One region of the Geitlerinema sp. PCC 9228 genome, then DNA from elsewhere that is predicted to be linked to it. Evidence: riboswitches for the same ligand, from Rfam matches in the RefSeq annotation. Region 1 holds a riboswitch; the other holds the start of a gene.
What was found. Region 1 has a riboswitch for cobalamin ahead of AS151_RS14135 (sirohydrochlorin chelatase). Riboswitches for the same ligand answer to the same signal wherever they lie in the genome.

Region 1 (15,161 bases):
AAAGTTATAATCACCTACAGCGACGATGGGTAAATCTTGCTTTTGCGCCCATTGATTGAGCATGCGCGCTTGTTGGTGGCGTCGTTGGCGATCGCTGCGAAATAGGTGATTGACCACAAATAAAAATTCTTCCCCTGTAGCCTGAAAGCGAAAATGTGCTACCAGAGGTGCCCGTACGTTGCCTCCTAGGTTCATATCTTGCAGTTCAAAATGGCGGAGTTCTCGGAAGCGATCGCGGTTGTATACAATTAACAACCGATAGTCGCCACCAGTTGTTCCCAAAATCCCGCCAAAATCAGCATTTTCTCCTTTTTCGGCAGCCTGTTCCAAAATTTGCGCCCACTGTCCATCTCGTACCTCGGAAAATCCCCAAATATCGATATTTTCTAAAGGAGCAACATATTCTTGGGCAATGGTTTGTGGATCGGCATCCCTAGATTCTACATTAAAACCAACGGTTTGCCATTGCTGGTTGTTGCTACCGCAGCCGCCAATCCCCAAAGCCAGGCAGATGGTGAAAGCAATTAAATATCTCATAGCCAAATGGTACGATTGTGGTCATTTGAAATTTTTTAGATAATTTTTCTCGATCTACGATGATGGGAATTGCTTATGTCAGAAGATTCTCTTCCGCTTTATGAAAACAAGAAAGAGAAAATCAAAATAACCACCGAATGGCTGGAAATTCGCGATCGCAAATATCAGGTTCGCTATATCGAATTTTTAGAAAGAGACGACAAAGACCCGCCATTTTCCCTGGTGACTATTTTAATGTCCTTGATTCTCTGTCTTGTGTTCTGGTTCATCATACCAAATATTTTAAATTTAAACGAAAACGAAGCTCGAATCTCTACCAGCATCGGAATTATTTTCGGTGGAATAGCAGCCTGGAAATTTTTCAATCCCGGTGAAGGGAATTATAAACTTTCCATAAGGACCGTTGGTGGCAAAGAAATCGAACCAGAGTTAGACGACAAGCAGGAGATGGATAAGTTACAAGCGGCATTGGAGCAAGCGATCGCCCAAAAAAGGCGTGAGGATGATGGAGAATAGAAGGAAACAGGGGAAATGGGGAAGAAAGACGTTCTTGAATTGCTTTTCCCACACTTCCAGAGTTATTTATATCGTTTATTGGATCACAGCCGTACGAATTTGGTCCGCATCCAAGCTTTCGCCAATGAAAACCAATTGCGTTTGACGGGGTTCGTCGGGTTGCCAAGGACGGTCGTAGAAATGGGTAAATCGTTTGCCTACCCCTTGCATAACCAAGCGCATTTTCTTGTTGGGGACGGACACAAAGCCTTTCACGCGATAAATTTCCCAATTTTGGACTAAATTTTGCAAGCGTTGGACCAAATCTTTGGGGTCGAAGGCGCGGTCGAATGTCAGGTGGACGGCGTTGATATCTTCGTCGTGTTCGTGTTCTTCTTCCGTATCGTGATGGCTGGGACGAGAATCTAAATGCTCTTCAACAGCGGCGTTAAAGCCTAGCAAAACGTCGGTTGCCACTTGTCCGCTTTCGCAAGGAACGATTTTGACGTGAGAGGGAAGTTGCTGCTGCAACCAATTTTCCACGCGGTTGCGGGTGGTTTTATCCACCAAATCCACTTTGGTCAGTAAGACCATATCGGCGCAGTTTAGCTGGTCTTCAAACAGTTCTTCAATCGGCGTTTCGTGGTCCAAACTGTCATCTGCTTGACGTTGCGCCTCTAAGGCATCTAAATCGCCTACCAGTTGGTCGTGCGCGATCGCTTGGCAATCGACCACAGTCACCACACCATCTACAGTAGCACCCGTACGAATTTCCGGCCAGCGAAAAGCTTGGACCAAAGGTTTGGGAAGCGCCAATCCCGAGGTTTCGATGACAATGGCATCGAGGCTATCCCGGCGTTTCAGCAATTCTTGCATGGTTGGCAAAAATTCTTCCTGAACCGTACAACACAGACAACCATTTGCCAATTCCAAAATGTTGCCATTGCCGTTGCCATTGCTGGTTTCTTTAGTTTCTTCTTCATCGCAAACTTGGCAGGAACGCAATACTTCGCCGTCGATGCCAACTTCGCCAAATTCATTGACCAAGACGGCGACGCGACGACCTTCGCTGTTTTGCAAGAGGTGGCGAATGGTGGTGGTTTTGCCGGAACCGAGAAATCCGGTAATGACAGTAACTGGCAGTTTGTGCATTGTTTTCATAAAAAATCGATCGAAATGGGTACCTTTAGTTGGTAGACTTGATTATTTTAATACTGCTACCATATTTTCTCTTTTATGACCCAAGCTATTGCAATTGCTGGAACCCACAGCGGTGTTGGCAAAACCTCTATTTCTATCGGTTTGATGCGCGCTTTATCCCGACGGGGATTGACCGTACAATCATTTAAAGTTGGACCCGATTTTATCGACCCCAGCCACCACTGGCAAGCCACTGGCAGAATGGGTCACAATCTCGACGGTTGGATGCTATCGGCGCAAACCAATCTTTCCCTGTTTCAAAAATATACCGCCAACAGCGATATTGCTGTGGTCGAAGGCGTAATGGGATTGTACGACGGTTTTGGACCCACCACCGAAGCTGGCAGTACCGCAGAAATGGCAAAATGGCTGGGAATTCCAGTGGTTTTGGTGGTGGATGCGCGTTCGATGGTTCGCAGTGCGGCAGCCATGGTACAAGGATACGCCAATTTCGATCCAGAAGTAAACCTGGTTGGGGTGATTTGCAATTGTGTGGGAAGTGTGGGTCACGGTTCGCTTTTGCGAGAAGCGTTGGAACGTCTTCCCCATGTGGCTTTTCTCGGCGCAATTCCCCGTAGCGATTCGGTGGCGATTCCGGAACGCCATTTAGGTTTGTGGATGGCAACTGAAGACGATTTGGGAGATATGTATATTGATGCTTTGGCGGATTTGCTGGAGGAACATCTCGATCTAGACCAGCTTTTATCGCTTTCGGCAATGACTTCTATGCCACCGCCATCGCCAGACGATTGGATGTCTTCCAAGCTATCTCATTCGCAGGTACGCATTGGCGTTGCTAGGGATAATGCTTTTTGTTTTTACTATCAAGAAAATTTAGAATTGTTGGAAAATTATGGTGCCGAGTTAATAGAATTTTCGCCACTAACAGATCCTTTGCCAAAAAATCTTCAGGGATTGTATATTGGTGGCGGTTATCCAGAATTATATGCCGAACAATTAGCAGCCAATCGATCGCTCGTCAAAAGTGTCCGGGATTTTTGTTATGCTGGCTATCCTGTATATGGAGAATGTGGGGGGTTAATGTATCTTTCCCAAGGCATTGAATCCCTACAAGGCGATCGCTATTCTTTGGTGGGGATATTTCCATTTTGGACGCGCATGAGTCGCAAAGTTAAATTAGGATACGCACAGGTTCATACTGACAGTAACAATAGCCAATTTGGATTTCCCCTAGATAATTGTACGATTCGCGGCCATCGCTTTCACTATTCCGAAATTCTCGATGGTGGTGGGGAAGTTTCAACTTGCTATCAAGTTTCTGGACGCGGAAAATCATCGGTACGTGAAGGATATAAAATGAAAAATACCTTGGCAAGCTACGTGCATTTACATTTTGCCAACAATCCCGAGTTTGCGCATTCTTTTGTGGAGAGTTGTCGCCAGGTTGCCAATCAACAATAACGAACAAAAGAGAATAAGAGAATTTTTGGCGATCGCAATGCTTGAAAAATTTGGCAAAAAATGGTAACGGGCAAATTATTTTATAAAAAATTTCTTCGACCTCTGGCGGTACCTATGCTACAGTAGGTAAATTGCGAACAATCAACGTAAAAAATTGGGAAAGTCCGGTGCGATTCCGGCGCTGTGCCGCAGCTGTAATGGGTCTTCCACAAGCGAACGTGGCAACAACCCAAGCCAGAATGCCAATTTTTTACAGTACATCGATGGTAACTCCCTGCGTCGCACGGGGAAAGGATGTGGATACATGAGTCAAACAACACCTTTACTTCTTTTAGGACACGGAACCAGAGATAAAGACGGCAGACAGACATTTCTCGACTTTGCCGAAGCATTTCAAGAGCGCGATCGCTCCCGACCAGTGATTCCTTGCTTTTTGGAACTGACAGAACCTTCAATCCAAGAAGGGGTCGATCGCTGCATAGAGATGGGATACCAAGAAATTACCGCACTGCCAGTTTTGTTATTTGCGGCGCGCCATAATAAATTTGACGTGACCAACGAACTCGACAAAGCTAAATCCCGCCATCCGGGATTGACCTTCCACTACGGCAGGCATTTCGGAGTAAGTCCCAAATTATTAGACTTGTGGCGGCAGCGATTGGCACAAGTAGACGAAACTTCCCAAGTAGAGCGATCGGAAACTGTTATCTTATTTGTGGGACGTGGCGCTTCCGACCCCGATGCCAACGGTGATGTTTACAAGCTGGCACGTTTGTTGTGGGAAGGCAGCGGTTACAAAGGTATCGAGGTTTGTTTCAGCGGCATTACCCATCCCCGCATCGACCAAGGTTTTGAACGCGCCTGGACTTGGAATCCCAAGCGCATCGTGGTGATTCCTCATTTTCTATTTACGGGAGTTTTGGTCAAACGCATTCAAGATGCCGCCAAAGCGCAACAAGAGCAAAATCCAGATGTTCAAATTCAGACCATTTCCGAAATTGGTTTGGACCCAATTTTATTCGACCTGATTCGCGAACGGGAACAAGAGGCGCGCGAGGGTCAAGTAGTGATGAACTGCGAAATGTGCAAGTTCCGCCGCGCTGTTAGCGAACAGGTAGGCGCTATCGGTCACCACCACGACCACCACCACGACCACCACCACGACCACCATCACGACCATCACCACGACCACCACCATCATGGCGCGGAAGACCCCTACGCGCATCCGCAGGATTATCACGAACGCGCCTGGCAGGTTCCCTAAAAGTTAGCGTTGGCGTTCCCATGGCAAAACCCCAAATTCATGTCATCGGTATGGGATTGGATGGCGTCGCTGGATTGTCAGCAACGGCGCGATCGCAGTTAGAAGCGGCTACTTGCATTGCTGGTAGCGATCGCTATTTGCAACTGTGTAGCGAACATATCGACCTCAGCCAGGTTCAAACCATCCCCATTGCCGGGGATATGGAAGCTTGGTTGCAGAAGGTAGAAGCCTGTAGTGGCGATTCGCGAATCGCCAGCGATTCGCGAATCGCCAGCAACTCCGAATCGCTGGTGATTCTTGCCAGTGGCGACCCGTTGTTTTTTGGCATCGGTCGTCTGTTGCAGGAACGTTTTGACCCCGAGACACTGGTATTCCATCCCCATGTTAGTTCGGTACAACTGGCATTTAGCCGCTTGCGCCTCCCCTGGCAATCCGCTACCGTCATCAGCGTTCATGGCAGGATGGCGGAGAATTTGGATAAACCGCTGCAACAGGGAAAATCGCCAATTGCTATTTTAACCGATGGTACCTATACACCTAGCGCGATCGCCAAAACCATTTTAGATTTGCGTCCTCCCGTACAATATAAAATTTGGGTATGCAGCGAACTGGGGTCGCCGTCGGAACAGGTGGCGGGGATGTTTCCGGAAGCGGCAGTGGAAGCAACATTTCCCCAGCCGAATGTGGTGGTTTTGGAAGCCATTGCTACTCCCAACCAGCGTTGGGGAACCCCCCTTTTGGGAATTCCCGATGGCGACTTGCATACCTTTACCGATAGACCTAGTTTGATGACCAAACAGGAAGTTCGGGTTTTGTCGCTGGCGATGCTGCGTTTGCAACCGTCGCAAGTGGTGTGGGATATCGGTTCGGGTAGCGGTTCCATTGCGGTGGAAATTGCGCGTTTGCTGCCGGATGCGCGGGTTTATGCTATTGAAAAGACTACCGCTGGTGTGGATACCATCGCCAAAAATCGCGATCGCTTTCATATCACTAACTTAGAAATTGTACGCGGTTGCGCGCCAGAAGTTCTTGCCAATTTGCCAGTTCCCCATCGGATTATGGTGGGTGGTGGCGGTCGTCAATTACCTGCTATTTTAGAAGCTGCTACAAATGCGATCGCGCCAGGCGGGGTTTTGGTTGGTAACTTTGCCACCATCGAAGCCTACAGCAGCGCGCAAACCTACCTTACTGAGAAAAATTGGCAAGTACAATCCATTCAGGCGAATATTTCCCGTTCGGTGGCTTTAAAAGAATCGACGCGATTTGTTCCTTTAAATCCGGTGATGATTTTGCAGGGAATTTGTCCGGAATCATAATATGAAATCCGACTATAGACTTAATTTGCTTCGACCGGTATAACCCCCTGTAGTCCCCCTTGCCAAGGGGGACGGCGACAGCCGGGGGTCTGAGAACAATCAACTTCTATTCAAGAGGATTTCATATAACTTTTTGCACCACAAAAACACAAAGAACACAAAGGTTTTTGGGAAGGAGAATTCAACTTGAATTTGGGAACTTTATGGGGAATTGGCGTTGGTCCTGGGGATGGGGAATGGTTAACCTTAAAAGGATTGCGAATTATCCAGTCCGTGGATATAATTGCCGTTCCTCAAAACAATCAAGGTCAGCCAGGAATGGCTTATAAAATTGTGCGGGATTTTTTATCGGCAGAACAAACCATTTTGCCGCTATATTTGCCTTTCGTTCGAGATAAAGACCATTTGGAACAGGCTTGGCAAAAAGCTACCAGTCAATTGGTTCCCTATTTAAAAGCCGGTCGGGATGTGGCTTTTCTCTCGGAAGGGGATATTAGTTTTTACAGTACCTTTACCTATATTTTCCAAACCCTGAAATCCCAATTGCCAGATGCCAAAATTGATTCGGTTCCCGGGATTTGTTCGCCGCTGGCAGCAGCATCGGTTTTGCAGGAACCGCTGGCGATTGGTAGCGAAAAAATTGCTATTCTGCCGGCGGTTTATAGTTTACAAGAACTGGAAAATGCCTTGCAATGGGCAGAAGTTGTGGTGCTGATGAAGGTGGGTTCTGTTTTTACCGATGTTTGGTATTTTTTGCAGGAAAAAGGTTTATTGGAACGCGCCCAACTGGTAGAATGGATAGGTTGGGATAAACAGAAAATTTATGCCACTTTAAAAGAAATCGAACCCACAGCCAAACCCCATTATTTTTCTATTTTAATTTTAAGAAAGCAGGATTCGGCATGACCCTATCGATTGCTATTATTGCACCTACTCCCAATAGCGTTCGCCTGGCATCGCGGTTGCAGACGGTTTTGCCTGCAGCACAAATTTGGACCAAAATTACCGATCGTAGTTACGAAGAATTCCCAGAAAATTTCTATACCTATCGCGGGTCGCTGTCTTCGCTGTTGCCGCAACTTTGGCAAACATGCGATCGCTTAATTTTTATTTTAGCGGTGGGTGCGGTGGTACGTGCGATCGCGCCTTTTCTAAACCATAAAGAAGAGGATCCAGGAGTCGTTGCTGTTGACGAAAGCGGTCAATTCGCAGTTAGCGTCAGCGGCGGTCATATCGGTGGCGCGGATGCTTTGGCGCGTCAGATTGCGGCGGCTTTGGAAGGAACGCCAGTCATTACGTCGGCTTCGGAAGGTTACCAACTTCCGGCGGTGGATTTGCTGGGAAATGCCTACGGCTGGCAACGGGGAAGTGGGGATTGGCTGGGGGTTTCTTCGGCAATTGCTAGGAGAAATCCGGTTCTGGTGGTTCAGCAGGCGGGTTGGGATTTTTGGCGGGGTTCTCTGCCACCCAACCATCCGTTTCAGTTTGCGACGGAAATGGATAATATGGATGATGCGGAGGCGACGGCTGCCATTTGGATTGGCGATAGATTGCCGCCAGAGGCGATTCGCGAATCGCCTACGAACATGCCACTTGTTTGCTGGCATCCCCGAACTTTGTGGGTGGGGGTAGGTTGCGAACGGGGAACGGAAGTCGATTTGCTGGAAGCATCTTTGCGGCAGTTGCTGGCGGAGAATGGATTGGCGGTGGAGGCTGTTGCTGGTTTGGCTTCTATCGATATCAAAGCAGATGAACCTGGTTTGCTGGAACTTGCCAACCGTCTGAACGTTCCTTTGCAGTTTTATCCCAGGGAAACCTTGGCGAAGGTCGATGTTCCCCATCCGTCGGCGGCGGTGGAACAAGCGGTGGGTACTCCCTCTGTTTCGGAAGCGGCGGCTTTGATGGCTGCAGGTAGTTCGGAATTGGCGGAAATTGCTATTGGCAAACGAGTTTATCGCGATGCGAGGGGTGCTTGTACCCTCAGTATTGCTCGCAGTACGGTAGAATACAATCCGAATATAGGACAATTGTATTTGATTGGGTCGGGTCCGGGAAGTCTCGACCAAATTACGCCGGCTGCCAAAAGTGCGATCGCGCAGGCTGATGTTGTTATCGGTTACAAGCTATATTTGGATTTAATCGAACCCCTGCTGCATCCGTTGCAATGTCGGGAAGATAGCCAAATCACCCAGGAGGTGGAACGCGCGGAACGTGCCATTTTTCTCGCCAAACGGGGATTGACTGTGGCGGTGATTTCTTCTGGCGATTGCGGGATTTACGGCATGGCGGGTTTGGTGATGGAAGCGTTGGCAAGCCAAGATTGGGATGGGGAAAATCCACAAGTGCAGGTGTTTCCCGGCATTACGGCGTTGCAGGGGGTGGCAGCCAAGGTTGGCGCGCCGTTGATGCACGATTTTTGCGCAATTTCCCTTTCTAATTTGCTAACGCCAACGGATGTTATCGAACGGCGGGTGGAAGCGGCGGCGATGGCTGATTTTGTGGTGGCTTTGTACAATCCTCGTTCTAAAAATCGTACTGAGGTGTTGACGAAGGCTTTGCAAATTTTCCGCCGCTATCGTTCGCCAAAAACACCGGTTGCGATCGCGCGTTCGATTTATCGCCAAGATGAATGTATCTATCTTACCACGCTGGATGATATCGAAGAAGGTCAGGTGGATATGCTAACGGTGATTTTAATTGGCAATGAAAGTACGTTTCGTTATCGCGATCGCTTCATCACTCCCAGAGGCTATACCGGTAAATATGATTTCTAAAATTTAGAGGACTGTCTATGTTTGATGCTAACAATACATCTAATAATAACCATTCTAAAGGCAAAGTTGCGATCGTGGGGGCTGGTCCCGGCGCGCTGGATTTAATTACCGTTCGCGGTCAAAACTATTTAAAAACCGCCGATACCATTGTTTATACTGGGTCGCTGGTTCCCGAAAATATGCTATCGGTTGCCAAAGCCGATGCGGAAATTGTCGATACGCGATCGCAAGTTTTGGAAGACTGGTTGCCTTTGGTAGCCGAACGCGCCAAAGCCGGCAAAACCGTGGTTCGCTTGCAAGACGGCGACCCGAGTTTGTACGGTGCTTTGCACGAACTAACTGTCTATTTGCTAGAACGAGACATTCCCTTTGAAGTGGTTCCTGGGGTCAGTGCCTTTCAAGGAGCAGCCGCGCGCTTGCAAGTAGAACTCACCGTTCCGGAACTGGTGCAAACCATTATCCTCACCCGCATGCAAGGGCAAACCAACGTTCCCACCGACGAAGATTTGTCCAGCCTCGCTTCCCACCGCGCCTCTCTCTGCCTGTATTTAAGCGCACACCACTGCAAACAGGCACAAGAAAAATTGCTAGAACACTATCCCCCGGATACGCCAATGGCTCTTTTATATCGTGTCGGTTGGGATGATGAATATGTCAAATTGGCACGTTTGGATGAGATGGTATCGCTAACCCACGAACAAAAACTCAAACGTACGGTTCTTTACATCATCAGTCCTGCCCTAGCTGGCAGTCCGGAATCTCGTTCTCGTCTGTATCATGAAGAACACCAGCATATTTTTCGACCCAAGAAGTAGGGTGGGCAATGCCCAGCCTACCATTTAAACAAGAATTATGGCACTATGGCTCATCGGTGGTACAAGTGAAAGTCGAGATGTGGCTGGCGTTTTGAGCGAACTTGGTTGTCATTGGGTGGTGACGGTGACGACGCCAAGTGCTGCCAAATTGTATCAAAATCTGACTGGGGAGGTTCGCGTGGGCAAAATGACTCCTGAGAAAATTTCGCAATTAATCGCCGAATATCCCATTCAAGGGATTGTCGATGCTTCCCACCCCTTTGCCACGGAAATCTCCCAATCCGCCATCGCCACCCAACTGCCTTATTTACGCTTTGAACGACCGCAAATCCCCATGCGATCGCCACCAACCACAGTTTTTGCTAATGTGGAAGAAATCGTTCAATGGATGGACAAGCGAAATTTTCAAAATCGGCGAATCTTGCTAACTTTGGGAGTAAAAGCTTTACCCTATTTTATCCCTTGGCAACCGTACTGTCAAATTTGGGCGCGAATTTTGCCCAGCGAATCTTCTCGCGAACAAGCGATCGCTGCTGGTTTCCACCCAGAAAAACTCATTCTCCAACGCACCCCAGCCGCCAAAGAACCGGAACGCCAACTTTGGCAAAAATTAAACATCGATACAGTTATTACCAAAGCCAGCGGTCAAGCGGGTGGTTTTGATGTCAAACAAGCCGTTGCCCTGGAAATGGGCATCGATTTATGGGCAATTCAAAGACCAAACATCAACTATCCCCAGCAAACATCTAATTTATCGCAACTGCGATCGTTTTGCCAGTCATTTTGTCGTTCAACGGAATAAATTCACATCCCTATGGTTCAAACTGGCTACACCCTTCCCGTTTTTGCCGTTGCTGCCGCCAAAGCAGCCATTCTCTGCTGTCAAAATCCCGCTACGGCAGAACCTCCCGCATCTGTTTCTACCAACATCCTGCCAGATACCGCCGAAATTCCCATCGAACAGGTAGCCAAACTCGATGCCGACACCGCTTTAGCCATTACCCGCAGCGACCCAGGAGATAATTTAGATTTAACGAGAAATACTCCCATTTGGGCTTGGGTACAATTGCAACCTAGAAGCAACAAACCTATGATTTTAGAAGGTGGGGAAGGGATTGGCAAAACCAGCACTGGCAAAGCCGCTATTTATCGCTACGCCAGGGATATCTTCGATGCCAATATTCTGCCTTTGATTCCCGACGACAAAACCGCCGTTATACGAATTATTTTACCGGAAGGACGACAACTGGCAACGCGAACTTCCAACGAGGCGTTTGGTATTTTAGAAGGATTGTCGTTGTTGGGAACCAGTGGCATTTCCCAACCCCTTTCCGCAGAAGACCGTTTGCAAGATTTTCGCCAGCATTTGCAAGAAACGATTCAAAAGACTCGCCATTTGGCTTTTTGTATTGGTAGCAATGGTATGCAAGTGAGTGCTAATTTGGGGATTTCCCAGGCAGCGATGGTGCAAACTGGCAACTGGTTGGGTGCTTTGTTGGTGGAAGCGGGGTTGCGGCAGGCGGAATCTGTGCTGTTAATTGGCTATCACGGAAAGTTAGCCAAACTCGGCGGCGGTATTTTTAATACGTCTAGCCACGTGGCAGATGGGAAGTTGGAAGTTTTGGCGGCTACGGTGGTGGAAGTAGGTGGCGATTTGGATGCGGTGAAGGCGGTGTTGCAGTCGCAGACGGCAGCGGCAGCTTACAAGGAACTGGCAAAACGTCATGTAGCCGATGCTGTTATGGCACAGCTGGCGGCAAAAATTACTGCCAAGTCGCTGGCATACGTACAAAAATATGCCGATACTTCTGTTGAAGTTGGTACGATTTTGTTCGATCGCACGGGGAATATTTTAGCAAAAGATGACAATGCGGAGAAGATTTTACAAAACCACAAAGACACAAAGGACACAAAGTCCAATGAGACTAATTAAAATAGAGAAAAGATGCTCCTAATGAGTGGTTTTGGGAAAAGAGGAGCGAGGAAGTTTCCTGGCTGTTGGGATTGTTTTTTCCAGGAAATACATAATATGCAAGTGGCATGAGAAAGGCTAGTACGATGCCACCCAATACGAGAAATTCTACGACGCGCAAGGCAGGATTGGGCTGCCATTTTTTGATTTTTTGTTTGAATTGATGGATGTTCATGGGCGATATAGGAATTTTATCGTCGCAATTGCGATCGCAACCAACGCAGCCACAACGAAGGAGAATCGCTAGCACGATAGCGCCAGTTTAGCATAGAACGCAGTAGGGAAATGCCTCCTACCCGCAAACTCATGGAAATATGAGCTATTAGCGAAAACAAAAGAATGACCCATGCAATCAGATGAAGATTGTACCAAACATGATGCAGTTCCCCTGCCGGTAGCCAGGCTTCTTTCATCATTCTGCCAGAGATGACAGACAAGGTAGCAGCTAGCAAGATTAAGGTATTGGTGATTCGCTGCCAGTTAACCCACCAGACTGGTTGACCGATATTTTGGGTGATTTTTTTCGCAAAGTCGGCAGATAGAAGTTTCTTGGACCCCCAATGAAAGCTATAAATAGCCAAAAAGGGAAAGACCAGTAGAAAAAATAATCCCAAGCTACCGTGGATTCCTTGGATATCGTCGATTTTCGGGAAAGGAATGCCACCAAATCGGCGATCGTAGGTATTGTACACCAAAAAACCGGTTAGCAAAGCCCCGATCGCCAGCAAGCCACTGGCATTATGGAGGATACGCAGCAGTAGGGGTTGGTATGGTGTGCGGAAAGACATGGATATCTGTTTGTGTTTTTCTAGCAATTATAATAGCAAACTTTTCGGTTATGCTAGTGAAAAAGTAAACTAAATTCGTTCGCTGTTCCTATACATGATGGCAGAAAACCTGGTTTTTCAAAAAATGAAAGCAATTTGAATACAGTATGAAATCAAAATGAAAATAAAGTGTTAATTGCGATCGCGAAAAATGAAATAAATTTCAAAATAATATGACACAAAAATGAATGAGAAAGTACGGGAAACGACTTGATTTTCCAGTTATAAAAATTGTAATATACGAACAATATATCGAGTATTTTTGGGCAGTGCTTCTATCTAGCGATTGCGTTGCCAAAAGTTTATGTTTCCGTTCGTGAATTTAATTTGGTTGATAAGTTTTTGTATTTATCGTTATGTTAAATGGCTTGACTGCTGGATTGCTGCTCATTGCACTATCGGAACTGGGAGATAAATCATTTTTTATTAGTATGATTTTGGCTACGCGACACCCACGCCGTTGGATTTTTATCGGCGTTACTGTAGCTTTGTCTTTGATGACAGTTCTGTCGGTTCTGTTGGGTCAGGTGACAGTATTTTTCCCGCAACACTACGTTCGCTGGTTGGCGATCGCTTTATTTTTGGGGTTCGGTTTCAAAATGCTGTACGATGGGGTCAAGATGGCTCGTTCGGCAAGCTGGTTGGCAGAACAAAAGGAAGCTGCAGAAGCGGTTCAAAGCCACGAAAAAAAGGCAACTTCCTTTTCTACGATGTCTATTTTGCTAGAAGCCTTTTTGTTAACTTTCTTTGCAGAATGGGGCGATCGCACGCAAATTGCTACCATAACCCTAGCCGCTGCCAAGCATCCTTTGGGCGTTGCGTTAGGTGCTACTCTAGGACATGGTATGGCTACTGCCATTGCTGTTATTAGCGGCAACCTCATCAGCGGTCGTCTCTCGGAACGCTGGTTAACTATAGCAGGTGGCTGTTTGTTTTTGGTTTTCGGTGCTTTGGTGGCTTGGGAAATGCGGTAATCTCATCCATAAAAAAACAACCCCTAAAACTAGAGGTTGCTATTGGGGATTTTGAGCAAAAAATCGGAGCGGCGGGATTTGAACCCACGACCCCCACTACCCCAAAGTGGTGCGCTACCAAACTGCGCTACGCCCCGTTTTTTTTGTTTTTACTTCCTTGCGAAGCATTTACAATCGTAGCACACTCAATTTCTATGTCAACAGCTTGACAGATTTTTTGCGTGCATTTTCTTAAAATACAGAAAGCGATCGCGCTGCTGCCAGCAAATGGGCGATCGCTTCCGCTTCCCAATATCCCTCGCAACGCCTGCCTGTTGTCAAAATTACTTGCAAACTGTAAGCGTGGGGAAATCCTTCTACCTGCATCCACATACGATCGCTTTGGGCTTCGCAGGCAATTCTTTCCTCATCCATTAGTTCCTCAGCCATCTGTTCCATGGTAGTTGCCAGCTTCTCCAACAACTGGCAAAAATCCTCTAACTCAGCGGCTGTCAGTTCCATAGCCCAGGTATCGTTGCCTAGCAAACCGGTAAATTCCCCGGCATCGGGATCCCATCCCAACCGCCACCCGTTGCCACTTTTGAGAATTTTACGATCGCCCATCATCCCACGCAGACAATCTGAAATTAAAAGTTAAGGCTTCAACAAATCGGCATTTCCCCGTTGCGGTAGCGGTGAGGGGGAGTTGGTCGGTTCGGGGTCGCTGGCTTCGGAATTAGCAGCAGTCGCAGCTTCCCGTTCGGCTTGCTGGCGGACCAGCTCTTCGTATTGGGGATAAAATAACCTTACCAAGGTATTCACCAAGGCATGGCGCTGTTCGCGGGATAAACTGGCAATCGCCTCGCGATCGCCTTCTAAGGGATTGGTCTCAAAAGTGAGTGCTGCTACCGGGATAGTTGGTGGCAAATATGGGTTCGTTGGCTTGCAGGTAATCGGCGATGGTCAGCTTCCAATCCAAGCGATAGCGCACTGGGCGCTGCTTGACATATCGATGGTAACGAATCAAACGCCCCACCAGCGTATTGTCGGTCAGCACCTCTCCCGTTTTGCGGCTAACGTAATCGTTTTCCCGAGGCAAATCGGGCAATTGCTCGTAGACTTTTTGCCAAACTTGATTGGTGCGATCGCGACTGCCGGTAGAACGAATTTGCTGGGCAACCATCTCCGACCCGGAAACATCCAGAGAACTTGCTGGCTGCGCCTTCGCGGCAGGTGCTATCTCCAACAGCCACCCCCCCACTAGCAAGCAACCAGCGCCAAATGCATACCATATTTTGGTTAATTTGTCAAGCCCCCGGTCTGCCATTTTCCGATCTCTGCTACTTCCTCAATCACCAATAATTTCTGGTTGGGTTAATTCATCAGACATTTCAATAATCGCTCGAATCACCGGTTTCATCATCGGGTCGTCCAAGCTGTCGATGTCTTCGCTGCGGCGACGTTTGGCGCGGGTGGCTACTTGAACGGTAATGCGATAGCGGTTGGATGCGGCTTCAATTAACTCCTCGCCCCGATGCATGAGGTGCGTCGGTTCGATGGAGGTTCGTTTGGGCATCCGTCTTCTT
Region 2 (15,161 bases), on a different contig from region 1:
ACAATGTCGATATCCCCGAAGAGAAAGCCCAAGATAAAGTTTTGGCACCGCACATCGGCGGCGAATTTTTACCTTCACGAGATGGCGCTAGAACGCCCATGCAGTGGGATACTTCTGCCCATGCTGGTTTTAGTTTTGGTCGGGATATCGAACCTTGGCTTCCCGTTCATAAAAATTATCCCCAGGTGAATGTTTCCACACAATGGCAAGACCCCAATTCTACCCTAAATTTCTACCGAAAATTAATTGAAATTCGCAAACATAGCGAGGCTTTAATTCGCGGTCGTTGGCGTTCTTTAATTCACTATCCCTACGAACATTTGGCATACGTGCGCGAAACCCGACAGGAACGCGTTTTGGTGGTCATTAATTTTTCCTACGAAAAAGACCTAACCACCGACGAACATATTGTTCCGAAAGTTTGGGAGGTTTTGCTCTCCAATCGGTTAGAATCCGGGCAAACGATTAAACTACCAAAGCGATTGGAACCTTTTGAAATTTTCATTGTCAAAGCCGATTTGTCGTAATTATGTTTTGTGCAAATGCTGTTGCAATTGTTCTACATTTCTTGGCATCGGCGTCGGCTTGCCCAAACTTTCCCAAACTTCCCACAATAGGGGAACCCCCAATTGTACTTCCCTGAGAAGGTCGCGCTGGGAAAATACATCCTCCGCCTTACCTTGCAGGATCAGCTTCCCCTGATGCACAATAAAAAACCAATCCGCCCACGCATAGGCTAAATCCAAATCGTGGGTTGCCATCAGCAATGTGGTACCATTTTGCCAAATGCGATCGAGTTCTTGCAGCAAATGGTGGGTTTGCAGTCCATCCAAATAAGCGGTGGGTTCGTCTAAAAGCAGCAAATTCGGGTGCAAGGCGATCGCACCCGCCAGGGCAACCCGCCGTTTTTGTCCCATGCTAAGGTGATGTAAGGGCGACTCCCATATTTCTTCTAAAGAAAAATCGGCAATAATTTGCCGCAGTCGCTGTTTTATATCCTTTTCCGGCAATCCCAAGTTGTACAAACCGTAAGAAATATCTTCGGTTACCGTACCCGCCACCAATTGTTCGTTGGGGTCTTGAAAAGCCAAACCAATCGATTTGCGCCAGCGGTTTAGAGAACGGCGATTGTAGCGCAAGCGCATTTGCGGCATGGCAATTTCCCCTTGTTGGGGTTTGTACAAACCATCCGCCAAAAATAAGAGGGTGGATTTGCCGGAACCGTTTTGACCGATGAGGGCGCTTTTTTTGCCCTGGGGAATGGATAAAGTGAGGTTGTCAATGGTGGGTTGGGTTTGCCCGGGATAGGTATAAGTAACGTTTTGAAACTGCAAAAACCAATCTGTCATTTCAGAAGATACCATGCTTCCAACGCTAGCAACCCACAACAACCCACTATCGATTCTAGGGCATATCGCCACGAATATGCCGTTGTTTCTGGGGAATATACCCGAAATTCGCCGGAAAATCCCCGCGCGGCTATGCTATATTGAAACTGACGGTAGCGCCCCAGGGTACGCGCCAGCAATTGCCCGGCTAGCAGGCTGACGCTTTTGAAGGTTCGCTGTCTGGTACGATAGCCGCCTCTGGCTTTTTGTGCTAAATGCAACTGGGCTGCTGTTTCTAGCAAGAGAAAAATAAAGCGATACATTAATAATAACAATTCTGTGACAATGGCAGGACAGTGCCAGCGGCGCAAAACTTGTAGCAAATGGGTAAAAGGAATGGTAAACAGTAGGAAAAATAAGCAGGAAGTACAGGCGGCGGAACGCCCGACCACATCAATGGTTTGTTGCAGGCTTTTGGGCGTGATTCCTAAGTGCCAAGAACCGATTTGCCAGGTTGCCCAAGATGGGGAAGTGGCGAAAATGTTGGTATTGGGGGAAATTTGAATTAGAAAGGCTGGCAAACTGGCGAATAAAAAAAAGGAGGCGATGCCTACCAGCAACAAATAGGTTTTGATGGGGATGCGGGCATATTGTACGATCCAAACCGCCATCCACAGTATAATGGCCAATTGTACTGGTAGATGCCCCAATAATGCTAGCAACCAAACCGCGATCGCGAAAATTAGCTTTTGTTCGGTAGCCAGCGATCGCAATCGGTTGTTATAAGCTAAAGTATCGATACGGAGGGTCATTACTCGGTAGGCTGGTTGTGATGGTTTTGCTGGTTTCTGGTTTGAGAACGCCCTTTATACAAACCAATGGCAAATCCCAAAATGCCAGAACCCACCGCCGCTTGCAAGGCAAACAGCATGGATTCGGTTTCGCCGCCAGGCGGGGTAATCACTGGGGAAAACCAAGGTTGGTAGTTTGGTTCTACTTCTGCAATGGCTGCTTCCGCTTTGCCATCTGCCCCGCCGAACTGGGAATCTTTGACGGCGACCAAGGGAATGACTGATAAGGCGACCACACCTGACAGCAGAAGCAAGTTTTTCCAGCCGGAATTTGTCGTTTGCATCATTTTTCTCCTCAATTCAAAACAACGTTGCTAGGAACTGGGATTTTGCAAGGCATGAAGGCTTTGTAAATCTTCTTGGTTGTATGCCTGCAACCAATTCCAAACCAATACTGTCAGCAATCCTTCGCTAATGGCTAGTGGAATTTGGGTGACGGCGAAAATGCCAGCAAATTTGATGAATGACCCCCAAATCCCAGTGGTTTCCTCGGGAAAAGCGATCGCTAGCTGCCCGGAAGTCACCACATAAGTGGATAAATCTCCCAAAGCCGCCGCCAAAAACAAAGCAATTCCTTGCTTGCCGCTAACGCGAACGGTCAAACGATAAATTCCATAAGCCACAAAAGGACCAACCACCGCCATCGACATGGCATTGGCACCTAACGTGGTAATCCCGCCGTGTGCCAGCAACAGAGCTTGGAATAACAAAACCAAAGTGCCCAACACCGACATACTGAGAGGACCAAACAAAACCGCCCCCAATCCCGTTCCCGTGGGATGGGAAGAACTCCCAGTCACCGAAGGTACTTTCAACGCCGACAGCACAAAACAAAAAGCCCCCGATAGCGCCAACAAGAGTTTTAATTCTGGGTTTTGGCGGGTAATTCGCGTAATGGAACGAATGCCCAAAATCAAAAATGGCAGGAACGCAACCCACCAAAAAATCGCCCAACCAGCTGGCAAAAAGCCTTCCATAATGTGCATGGCTCTGGCTGGTGCAGCAGAAACCATCACTAAAATACAGCTACAAGCCGCCATAACCGCGAGATGTATAAGCTTCGATTTGCTTCTCATCACTACGAACCTAGAAAGAACAACAAAAATAAGAAAGAAATCCCCGAACGAACCGCCAAAGTGCGGCCACTCCCTGAATTTCTGGAGTTTCTATGGCAATTGGGAATTTTTTAAAAAACGACTTTCCCAAGCGCAGTCAACTCAGCATCGATCGAGAAATCCAACGCCAGAACCTTCTGGAAACGCCCACTCGATGGTTTTCCACCTGCGTAGCGATGTTCCGCTAAATTGGTTTCTCCAAAATCTTGTTAAAAAGAAATTCTCTGCATTCTCTCGTTTCCCTGCCATCTCCAACTGGGAAGCGTGAGAATTCCTTTGTGAAAATATTCTTCTCGGACGAACTGAAAATCGAATTGCTTTCCAATTGCAATCAACCATCCGTACCTCGCAGATGCGTTTGCTAACTTTTGAGCTGGCGGGCATTCTGACTTAGGGAAACCAACATTTCCCATTACAGCTGCGGGACAGCGTCGGACTTGCACCGAACTTTCCCCTTTGCATCTAATGGCTGTTCCCCATTAGAACCAACTCGATTTATCGACTATACCACAGAACAGAAATTCTGTTTGCCCCCTCCCACGTAAAGATATATTACTCTATTTTTTAATATTGTATTTTCTCCCACACTCGATACGCTCCCTTCACCCGTGCCAAACGGCTTTCAACGCAAACTTGGGCAAAGCCAGCATCCGCTTCCAACGCCAGGGTTCCCGATACAGACGATATGCCCACTCTAAATGATTGTCGCGCAGCCAAGCAGGAGCGCGTTCTTTTACTCCTGCCCAAATATCAAAACTACCGCCAACCCCGATCCAAATGGCTTCTGGCAGCAAATGGCGGTATTGGGCAATCCAAAATTCCTGTCGGGGAACTCCCAACCCTACCAAGACCAATTGCGGTTGTTGCTGTAGCAAGGTTTGGCAAAATCGATCCATATCCTTTCTCCCTAGATAGCCGTGTTGGCAGCCAGCAATTTGAATTTGAGGAAAACGAGTTTGTAAGTTTTTGGCGGCGATATCGGCAACTCCTGGTTGACCGCCGAACAAAAACGCTCTATATTGTTGTTGCAATAATGCTTCTGCTAGGTCGATGCCGGGATAGCGTTGCACTTGCTTCCCTTTCCAGCGCAAGTATAAAACCACGCCAGCCCCGTCGGGAATTACCAAATCGGCAGCTTTGATGATATCTGCCAGTTTGGCGTTGGATTCTGCTTGCATACTCATTTCGGCGTTGAGGGTGACAATATGCCCTCCTTGCCCTTGGTAAATGCGATCGCGGATCCAAGCTAAATAATCTTTAGCCAGATGTACGGGATATCCCAAAACTGTTTGTTTTTCCAGTACCTGCGACATAGCCATCCAGCCAAGCACGGTTTCCCTTTCTTATTATTCATGAAAATTGCTGAAAGACAAGTAGGAAAGTAGCCAATCGACAAAATAGACCCATCAATGGGGCGAGGGGTTGCAAACGGCAGCGTTTGCGATCGCCCTATCAAAAATTTCTCAATTTGAGAGCTTTCCCATAGGGATCCTATCAGAATCAATTCTATATTTTTCTCGTATGTTCCCATGTTTCCACGAACCCACCTGGTGGTACAACTGGAAATATGCTATTGTTAAATGAAATTTAACTTCCTACCTCATGTGCCAGTACGCCATTCCATTTGAGACTTCGGATTGTACCGAAACTTTGGCAATCAAAATCCAACTATTGTTTACCGATCTACAACTGGGTTGCATTCGTATAAAAGGTATTATAATCTCGTCCCATGCCTATCAGTGCTCAACAAAGAAAAGTCAAGCTGGAACGTTACTACAACCTAATCCAGCAAACCATCCTTTCCCGCCAAAGTCCTCTCACGGGTTTGCTGCCCGCCAGTACCGCCATTAACAGCCACGGCGACTATACAGACGCTTGGGTGCGGGATAATGTCTACAGCATTCTGTGCGTGTGGGGATTGGCGCTGGCTTACCGCAAAATCGATGAAAATCAAGGCAGAACCTCCGAACTGGAACACAGTACGATTAAATTGATGCGGGGGTTGCTGTTTGCCATGATGCGGCAAGCCGATAAAGTGGAACAGTTCAAGCAAAATCAATCGCCCCCCTATTCGCTACACGCCAAATACGATACCGATACGGGAGATACGGCGGTTGGCGACGATGAGTGGGGGCATTTGCAACTGGATGCTACGTCTATCTTTTTGTTAATGTTAGCGCAAATGACGGCATCGGGGTTGCAAATTGTTTATACCATCGATGAGGTGAATTTTATTCAAAATCTGGTGTATTATATTGGGCGTACTTATAGAACACCGGATTATGGTATTTGGGAGCGGGGAAATAAAATTAATAAGGGCAATGCGGAGTTAAATGCTTCTTCGGTGGGGATGGCCAAAGCTGCTTTGGAAGCGTTAAATGGGTTAAATTTATTTGGGGTTCGCGGCGGTCAGGCGTCTGTGATTCATGTTTTGCCCGATGAAATTGCCCGCGCCCGGATTACGCTGGAATCGCTGCTACCACGGGAGTCTAGTTCAAAAGAAACTGATGCGGCGTTGTTGAGTATTATTGGTTTTCCGGCGTTTGCTGTGGAAAATGTGGATTTGGTGAGACGCACGCGGGATAAAATTATTGATAAGCTGGAAGGGAATTATGGCTGCAAGCGTTTTTTGCGCGACGGACACCAAACGGTTTTGGAAGATACCGATCGCTTGCATTACGAACCTTGGGAGTTACAGGAATTTGAACATATTGAATGCGAATGGCCGTTATTTTTTACTTATTTGGCTTTGGATGGCCTTTGCCGTCGGGATACGGAACAAACGGAGAACTACCTGCAGAAATTATCGGGTTTGCTGGTAGAAAAGGACGGTCAAAAATTATTGCCGGAGTTGTACTACGTACCGACGGTGAATATTGAGGCAGAACGACAAAATCCCCACAGCCAGCAGCGTTTGCCCAATGAAAATGTGCCGTTGATTTGGGCGCAAAGTTTGTATTGGTTGGTGCAACTGTTGCAGGAACGGTTGCTGGAGGTGGGGGATATTGACCCATTAGGAAGATACCAGCGTTTGGGTAGCGATCGCCAGCCGGTGGTACAGGTAGCCTTGCTGGCGGAAGATAAAAATTTGCAAGCGGATTTGGCTGCTTACGGCGCGATCGCGCAAACCCCCCAAGAAGTGGAACCAATTCAAATTCGGCGATCGCGAGAATTAGCCGCTGCCTACACGCAAATTGGCCGCAACGATAAACTAGGATTGACCGGACGTCCCATTCGTCGCCTGCGCAGCTTGACAACTTCCCGCATTTTCCGCATTCGTGGCGAAACCATGGTGTTTTTGCCGTCATTTTTAGAAAAAGAAGAGTTCTATCTTACCTTTGACTATCACTTTCTCGTCGCGCAAATTAAAAGCGAAATTGCCTACGTTCACCGCCATTGGAGCGAACTAGGGCGTCCAACTGTGGTTTTGTTGCTAACGCGCAAGATGCTAGAGTCAGGAAGAGAGGCGGTTTTAGCCTTAGCCCAAGAACTCCGTCAAGGAAATTGCGGGGATACCCCCGTTCATTTGGGACGTTTGCAACAACTTATCCTTACTTCTGGGGAAGAACGATTTGAAGAACTGCACGAGTTTGCTTTTCCCCAACCATCGATTCAGGAAGCGCCTTCCAGCCAGTATTACCTTCTGTTTGACCCCACCCAAACCAAGCCCTTGCCAAAAACCCAAGAATTTAGCTTGGAGTGCGAAACCGATATTTACTGCTTGTTAGAGCGATTGCGGCAATCGGCAAACTTGTACGAACAAGTGCAGATTTTGCAGGCGATGGCGCGTTTGCAGGGGTTGCAGTTTGATACTGGTATGGGTGGACCCCAAGTACCGGTGACGGTGGCAGATTTGCTGGAGGAAATTTATTTTAAAGCCGGTCAGGGAGTTCCCCGAACCAGCGATTTTCCCGCTTCTAGTCTGCCATTTGCCCCCTACTGGGCGGTGGTTCGTTATGCAGCAGGCTTGTTAAAGAAAGTGGATATTAGTTTATCCGATGCCGTAACCGATATTTTAGTGCGTCAGAAACAGATTGCGGTGGGGAAAGCTTACAGCGATCGCTCTTTGATTACCCGCCCGCGATCGCACCTGGAACTGTTGGAACTCATTTGCGAGTTGTGCAGCGAAGACGTACGCGATCGGGTTTTAACCCAAGAAATCTTAGTGTACCTAAGCGTATTGCTAAAATCAGACCCACAACTATTCGACGGCTTATTAACCTTGCGCGTCAGCTATTTAATTTTGCTATTAACCAGCGAATTGGCACAAGAAAATCAACTAACCCAAGATGAAGCCTACGAAGCCCTCATGGAAATCAGTCCATTTGAAATCAAAACCCGCTTGCGACAAGTCTTGGAAGGCTATGCCAGCATGAACCAATTGCTGAAAAAACAAGAATCTCTCCATCTCAACCAAAAATCCGCCGATATCGACTGGGTGATTTTTCCCGAAGAAACCCCCCAAACTCCTCCCCAAGGGGGATGGTTGCGCCACCGAGAGTTGGAAGGCGCTGCCGGTAGGGTTCCAGAGGATTTTTATCCCCAGGTATGGTTGTTGATGAAACATTGCAAGGGATTGGTGATTGGCGATAAATTAGAACGACGCAACCGCATCGATAGCGCTACCATTCTCTCGGAAATGACACCAGGGGAAAAGAATTTTGCCCTGCAAGTGGAACATTTGCTCAATAAAATTGTGGCACCGGCTTACCGTCAGGTTAACATTGAAGCTTTAATGGAGTTAGCCGCGATCGCGCAGCGCAATCCCCAACTACAGGTAGAAGAGTATCTAGTTCTAGATATCATTATCGGTCATGCGGTGCGTTTGGCGTGGTTGGAACGCTATCCGGAACGAGAATCTTGCTACGACAACGACAAATCGATGGCTTGGCGTTCTTTTTACGAAACCTCTCCCCACGTCTGCGCCAGCTACATTGCCAAAGCTTTCCAATTCCTCACCGAATTAGGCAAAACCACAGCTGCCTAACCGGGAATTACGGGAAACCAAAATTGCTGGTTCCATCACTAAGTCTGTTTGAATAATACGAAATCCGATGTACATACACCCACAAAAATGTAGGGGTAGTGCCCTTCTACCCCTACAAAAGGAACCCCCAACAGGGGTTGCCCCTACAGAAAAATTGTGGTTTTGCGTCGCGGATTTGGTATGAAACGTCAAACAATTGCTCTAGGGTGGGGATTGTCTGAACTCCGCCCTATTTTTTGTGGCTTTTATTATACTATTTCTGAAAAACAATGAGTTTCTGGAATTCTCTAATTGCCCTGGTAGAGGGATTCGCGAAGTGCCTCTACGAAAATACACCGATTATTTATTACAAGCTTTTAAGAAAATGGTATAAGTGCAATTTCGTACAAGCCACCTATAGATCGTACAATGTTCTGAACCAATTAACAAAAGATTGTGCCCGAGGATGGGTAGGATCGAGGATTTTCTCCATCACAGCATTATGCAATTGTCTTCCTGGTGGATTTTGCCAAGCCAACCAAGTATAAATACATGCTTTTTCAAAGTGATTTTCTATGAAACTAGCTCCTTTATTGGAAGCCTCTTGAGTCACGTCTCTGGCGTACTGCCAAAGGTATTCTTTGGTATTTGGAATTAGATATGTTAAAAAAGTTTCTAGCATTCCCTGGGTTTGGTTATCTGGCATTATCCAAACGCCAAATTTAATCCCAGAGTCTGTAGGGTGAATAAGTCCGGTTGCTGGTAATTTTTGAGGAATATCGGGAATACTTGCTAAGCAAGCATTTCTCACACTTTGCCAACGTACATTTAAATCGTTATCGGCATCTACAATTAATCCCAATGAAGTTCGTCCAGATGCTTTCAGTTCGGTGGAAATAAAAATTTCATCAATAAAGCGATCGCTACCATACGCTTCAATATCAACCACCGCTGTTTCTCTTGTATTTCCCCAAGCAATTCCATTTGCTTCCATTAGTTCTGGTATCACCCTTTTATCCTGGTCGCCTTCAACAATTAACTTCTTAGGGTTATACCTGCCTGCCATTCTTAACGTACCTCAATATCTCTTTGGGCAGCCATGACAATTTCGTCTTGATGAAAGGCGACACTCGTATGCTTCTCTGGTTCTATTCTTTGAATGGTAATTCCATCTTCTTCTATATCTTCTCGGTTAGCAAGAGTGGCTAAACTCATCCAACAATCGCTGCTATGTGTGGTTGCAAAAACCTGTACGTTTAATTTTTTTGCTACTTTCCAAATTAATGCCCACATATCCGACATTGTACTAAAATGCAGACCAGTATCAATTTCATCAACAATTAAAATACCATTGGATGCACCTACAGTTGCTAGTGCTAATCCTAGCATGCGCCATATGCCATTCCCCATACTACCAATAGGAATTCTCCGATTACTATCAGAGAGACTAACAAAGAATCCTCCCCTCGATCCTGAAACTCGATCGGAACCTACTGAGGCAATACGCTCAATTTTGGGTTCAATAGTTTGAAGTGCTTCCTCTATTAAATTTTCTTCAGGTGTTAAAACAACTCGATCGAATAGGTCCATTGTTTCTTTAACAGTCAGGGAAGAAGGAGTAACAAACTGAGTTTGGGTCTCAATTCTTTTCGATTGTGTCCTTGAAAGGAATTTTCTTTGCCTGTCACGAATGTATTTGTATGGATAAGACAATCCCCCATTCTCAGACAAAGGTGATTTCCAGATTTCTTCTTGTGTTCCAATTTCCCATTTAAGAATAAATTCAAGTATATTAATATCATCTATACTGTTGAAATCGGAAGTTTCTCGATTGCCTTCAAATAATTGCAACTGGCTATAAGAATCGTCAGCATCATCATGCACTTTTATAGATGCAGTAACTTTTTCTTCTGAGTGATTTCTGTTTATTCCTAATATTGAAAACTGACTACCGGGTTCAATTTTACGATCGTAGAATAAATGACGTATATCAAACTCTGGTTCTTTCTCGCAATCTCCCCAAAAAAACTCACCTCGATTTCTTAGTATATCTATCAGAGGCTTGAGATGATTATGGGAACGTAGGAGTTGAACTGCTTCTAGTACAGAAGTTTTACCGCTATTATTTTTACCAACTAATAAATTGATTCTTCCCAACTCTGAAAGCTCAAAAGATTGGAATCCCCGGAAGTTTTCAATTTTTACTGTTTTTAGCATAAAACCAAGCCTATATATCGAAATAATAGACCCATCCTAATTGTCTACTTAAAAAAAACTTGGTCACCGTTAGCAAAGTACATTACATTTGAATTCGCATCTATAGACAAAATCCAATTTAATGAAAATAGTAATACAAGACAATTAAACATGCAACCCACTGTATCGAAACTTTATAAAATCTATTCAGAAGGTAGCAGCGTGGTTGGAACGCTATCCAGAACGAGAATCTTGCTACGACGAGGACAAATCTATGGCTTGGCGTTCTTTTTACGAAACCTCTCCCCACGTCTGCGCCAGCTACATCGCCAAAGCTTTCCAATTCCTCACCGAATTAGGCAAAACCACAGCTGCCTAAGGGAAATTACGGGAAACCAAAATTGTTTGTTCGGTTGCCTTCAATGTCAGCTAGCTGACAGTTTTGTACCGTAGAAAGTGAGGTCGAAAGGCGATAGGCTGTAGCGTTCTGACCCAAGGAGGTGAGACTCTATGGCTATCGTTCGTTGGAACCCTGCCACCGAAATCGAACCCTTACGCCGTCAAATGGATCGCCTGTTTGACGAAATTACGGGGTACGATCGCGGTTTAACTTCCACCCAAACCCCGTGGCAACCAGCGATCGAACTACGGGATAACGGGGATGCCCTCCACCTCCGCGCTGCAATGCCTGGCATGAAAGCCCAAGACCTCGATGTTAACGTCAGCCGGAACGCCGTCACCATTCGTGGCGAACATCGTCAGGAAGAAGAAAACCAAGACAAGGGCTTCTTCCGTTCCGAGTTCCAATACGGCAAATTTGAGCGGGTGGTAGACCTGCCGATTGCTGTCAACAACGAACAAGCGGAAGGCAAGTTTGAAAACGGGATTTTAAACCTGTACTTGCCCAAGCTAGAACAAGAGAAAAACAGTTCCGTGCGCGTTAACATCAGCTAAGGTGTCTCCGGTTCGTAGCCACCGAACACCTTCTCTTGTAACCAAATAAAAGCATCCCCGAAACTTTCACCCCCATTTCGCCCAAGCCAACCTCCCTTGGCTTGGGTAAGTTTTTAGTCATTTTGAAAAACCAAAAATTAAACCAACGGCAAAATCACATTGCTGGAACCACTTACCGGCGATATCTCGCACTACCAAAACCCAGAATTGGATAAAAAATGAATGGTAGAAACAAAAGTCCCAAACCATAGCCAGCACCTTTTCCAAATTTGCTAGCAATATCAAAAGGAACTACAATGAGGATGAGATTCACCAATGGAATAAAGCTTAAAATTAGCCACCAACCTGGTCTGCCAGCTACTTTTAACATGACGTACACATTATAAAAGGGGATGATAACAGCCCATCCCGGTCGCCCAGCTTTTTCAAAAACCATCCAATTGCCAGCGATGGCAACAATAACTACTGCTAACTGTAATAAAAAAACAAATGTATCCATGCTAACTTCTCCTGGAAGATCCTGAGGTTAACAGAGATTTATAACTTCATGTTCCTCGAAAAGCTATAGATCCATGCGTAGAAGCTTTAAGTTGCCTCTGAGTTTGCTGGAATCATAATGCAACTTTGCTCAAAGACACAAGCAAATTTATCAAAAGTTAACGCTGCTTTTTCTTAATTTCCTGGCCATGTATAGAGCGTTTTTATTTCAATTGGACTGTATAGTAGGGGCGGTTCGCGAACCGCCCCTACAGGGTTTCCAAATTTCTAGACATATTCCGTTTATATTTGATGTGAAATTGCTATATAGGATGTCATTGCTAGGTAGTGTTCGCGAACACTACCTACAGGGTTTCCAATTTTTTAGAAAATACTCCGTTTATATTTTATGTGAAATTGCTATAGCAGGAAATTTTGTTAGCTTTTTTGATTGCGATACGAATAGATATCCAGTAATTATATTTTCGTAGCGATCGCAACATAACCGTAGCTTGCCACTGCTTCCAGAATTAAGGGAAACCAAAATTGTTTGTTCGGTTGCTTTCAATGTCAGCCACCTGGTATGTATGCGACGGTAAAAATGAGGTCGAAAGGCGTTAGGCTGTAGCGTTCTAACCGAAGGAGGTGAGAGCGTATGGCTATCGTTCGCTGGAACCCCATCACCGGCGTCGATCCCCTGCGTCGTCACATGGATCGTCTGTTTGACGAAACCACAGGCTACGACCGGGGTCTAACCGATACCCAAGCCCCATGGCAACCAGCGATCGAATTACGCGATAACGGAGATGCTTTCCACCTCCGCGCTGCATTACCTGGCTTAGAAGCCCAAGACCTCGATGTTAACGCGACTCGGAACACCGTTACTATTCATGGCGAACACCGTCATGAAGACCAAGACCAAGACCAAGGCTTCTTCCGTTCTGAATTCCAATACGGTCAATTCAAACGGGTTGTGGAGCTACCTGCTGACATCAACAAAGAAGCTGTAGAAGGCAAGTTGGAAAACGGGATTCTTAACCTACACTTGCCCAAGCTGGAACAAGACAAAAACAGTTCTATCCGCGTTAACATCAGCTAAGAATCTCTAATGCGATCGCTGAGTAACAGCAATCCCTAAAGATTTCTACCTGTCAGCTTGCCCAAGCTAACAAATTGTTGGCTTGGGTGTTTTTTGTAGGAAGAGGGGGAAGAGGGGGAAAAGGGGGAAGAGGGGGAAGAGTGGGAAAATAAACTGTTAATTTCTCCCATGCCATGCCCCCATGCTCCCATGCTCCCATGCTTCCATGCCCCCATGCTCCACTAGTTCGGTTTAATAAAATTTCCCATCAAATGCCGGAAGGAAACCTCACCCATCTTACCAGGGGTATCGCCGTGAGTTTGGTCGTCAGCGTGGTAGGCAATGCCTAACATGTCATAATCGTTGCCTTTGGGAACAGTAACCGTTTTGGTGGCGTTGCCCTGTTCGTCAGCGCGAAATTCGTTTTCAGGCGTGCCACCGGCAGGACCCATGTCCATGCCCACCAATTGATTTTTTACCCACCAGACGGTGTACAATCCGTTGGGCACCAAATTGCTGGCTTCAATGGTGATTTCATAGCTGTTTTCTTGGATATCGGAGACATAAACTTCGGCGTTGGCTTGCAGCCATTCTTGTTCGGTGAATCCTTCGGGAGTGCCTTTGCCAGCTGTAGCGTCTAATTTGATAGAATTTTGAGAATTTTGAGCGATTAAGGTTTGGTTTTGACCAGGGGAAGCGGTATTGGAATTGCCGCGCACGTCTTTTGCTAAAACTAGCGATAGGCTACCTACAGAGACGGTAGCAGCTAGAACCATTAAAGAGGTTTTCCAGGATAGACGCTTGGGGATACTCATAGCAAACTCCTAATTGTTTGTGCCTTTGCCAGTTAAAAAACCAGGGAAATCTGGTTTGCTATTTTCTAGTATCTGCTCGGTTTCTTAACGAACTCTGAGAACCCGATAATTTGCCATTGAGCAACCCCTGAAAAACACCATAGAAAATTCATCCAACGAAATCTCCATCCCTATGGTTCCAAGTTCCCGAACCACGCTTGCCGTAGCATTTGCTATAGTATCAAAAGTTAATTGTAAAGAAATATATCGATGTACGTCTCTGCTGGTACTGGGCAACGCATCAAAGCAACGGTCAAAGAAAAAGTATTTCTCGGTCATCAACCCACCCCAGAACTGGTTGCCATCCTGCTGGTGTATTTCGTACAGGGAATTTTGGGGTTGGCGCGGCTGGCGGTGAGCTTCTTTCTCAAAGACCAACTCAATATGAGCCCTGCGGAAGTATCCGCCATGATGGGCATTGTATCTATTCCCTGGATGGTCAAGCCTCTGTTTGGATTTCTTTCTGATGGTTTGCCCATTTTCGGATATCGCCGACGCCCCTATATGATTCTGGCAGGAATTTTGGGTGCCCTTTCCTGGATAGCCATGGCAACCATTGTCACAGTTCCATGGCAAGCCACCGTTGCCGTCGCTCTCAGTTCCCTTTCTATTGCCATCAGCGACGTCATCGCCGATTCTTTGGTGGTAGAGCGCGCGCGTAGCGAAAACCTTGCCGATGCCGGTTCCCTACAATCGTTATGTTGGGGAACTTCTGCCATTGGTGGTATTATTACTGCCTATTTAAGTGGCTTCCTGTTGGAATATTTTTCCGCGAGCAATATTTTCTTCGTTACCGCTACTTTTCCCCTGATTGTTACCGGTGTTGCCTGGTTGATTAGCGAAACGCCAGTAAAGCAGGGAGAAACCCAAAATGTCAAACAGCAGGTGAAGCAGCTACGCCACGCTTTTACCCAACGTTCGATTTTGCTGCCGACGCTATTTCTATTTCTGTGGCAGGCAACTCCCAACTCCGATGCTGCTATGTTTTTCTTTACCACCAATGAGTTGGGCTTTGAACCGGAGTTTTTGGGGAGAGTGCGATTGGTTACTAGCGTTGCTTCTTTGGTGGGGATTTGGTTGTTTCAACGGTTCTTCAAACAGCTCCCGTTTCGCAAGATTTTTGGTTGGTCTACTGTTATTTCGGCGGCGTTGGGGATGACGACGCTACTGTTGGTGACCCATGCCAACCGCGCTATTGGTATCGACGATCGCTGGTTTAGTTTGGGGGATAGCCTCATTTTAACGGTTATGGGGCAAATTGCTTACATGCCTGTTTTGGTTTTGGCGGCGCGTTTGTGCCCTCCCGGTGTAGAAGCGACGTTGTTTGCCTTGTTAATGTCGA

Region 2: another riboswitch for cobalamin. It lies ahead of AS151_RS06250 (energy-coupling factor ABC transporter permease); the one in region 1 lies ahead of AS151_RS14135 (sirohydrochlorin chelatase).

What each region holds. Positions count from the first base shown of each region.
Region 1 covers NZ_LNDC01000133.1:1,377-16,537, forward strand. The annotation lists gene AS151_RS14115 (endonuclease/exonuclease/phosphatase family protein) at 1-537, opposite strand, end outside; gene AS151_RS14120 (DUF6232 family protein) at 613-1,053, shown strand; gene cobW (cobalamin biosynthesis protein CobW) at 1,129-2,184, opposite strand; gene AS151_RS14130 (cobyrinate a,c-diamide synthase) at 2,269-3,654, shown strand; cobalamin riboswitch at 3,766-3,920, shown strand; gene AS151_RS14135 (sirohydrochlorin chelatase) at 3,959-4,918, shown strand; gene AS151_RS14140 (bifunctional cobalt-precorrin-7 (C(5))-methyltransferase/cobalt-precorrin-6B (C(15))-methyltransferase) at 4,939-6,234, shown strand; gene AS151_RS14145 (precorrin-2 C(20)-methyltransferase) at 6,421-7,140, shown strand; gene cobJ (precorrin-3B C(17)-methyltransferase) at 7,137-9,008, shown strand; gene cobM (precorrin-4 C(11)-methyltransferase) at 9,026-9,823, shown strand; gene AS151_RS14160 (cobalt-precorrin-6A reductase) at 9,861-10,625, shown strand; gene cbiD (cobalt-precorrin-5B (C(1))-methyltransferase CbiD) at 10,638-11,756, shown strand; gene AS151_RS14175 (cytochrome b/b6 domain-containing protein) at 11,987-12,583, opposite strand; gene AS151_RS14180 (TMEM165/GDT1 family protein) at 12,979-13,596, shown strand; tRNA gene AS151_RS14185 (tRNA-Pro) at 13,660-13,733, opposite strand; gene AS151_RS14190 (DUF1818 family protein) at 13,828-14,199, opposite strand; gene AS151_RS21630 (hypothetical protein) at 14,230-14,502, opposite strand; gene AS151_RS21635 (hypothetical protein) at 14,465-14,902, opposite strand; gene AS151_RS14205 (DNA-directed RNA polymerase subunit omega) at 14,924-15,151, opposite strand.
Region 2 covers NZ_LNDC01000077.1:4,864-20,024, forward strand. The annotation lists gene AS151_RS06230 (alpha-glucosidase) at 1-527, shown strand, start outside; gene AS151_RS06235 (ABC transporter ATP-binding protein) at 528-1,364, opposite strand; gene cbiQ (cobalt ECF transporter T component CbiQ) at 1,346-2,140, opposite strand; gene AS151_RS06245 (energy-coupling factor ABC transporter substrate-binding protein) at 2,140-2,463, opposite strand; gene AS151_RS06250 (energy-coupling factor ABC transporter permease) at 2,494-3,219, opposite strand; gene AS151_RS23045 (hypothetical protein) at 3,348-3,482, shown strand; cobalamin riboswitch at 3,652-3,799, opposite strand; gene AS151_RS06255 (WecB/TagA/CpsF family glycosyltransferase) at 3,897-4,607, opposite strand; gene AS151_RS06260 (glycoside hydrolase family 15 protein) at 5,024-8,281, shown strand; gene AS151_RS06265 (DUF3226 domain-containing protein) at 8,676-9,326, opposite strand; gene AS151_RS06270 (ATP-binding protein) at 9,329-10,477, opposite strand; gene AS151_RS22740 (hypothetical protein) at 10,683-10,835, shown strand; gene AS151_RS06275 (Hsp20/alpha crystallin family protein) at 10,967-11,410, shown strand; gene AS151_RS06280 (DUF5684 domain-containing protein) at 11,583-11,909, opposite strand; gene AS151_RS06285 (Hsp20/alpha crystallin family protein) at 12,543-12,986, shown strand; gene AS151_RS06290 (hypothetical protein) at 13,208-13,780, opposite strand; gene AS151_RS06295 (folate/biopterin family MFS transporter) at 14,030-15,161, shown strand, end outside.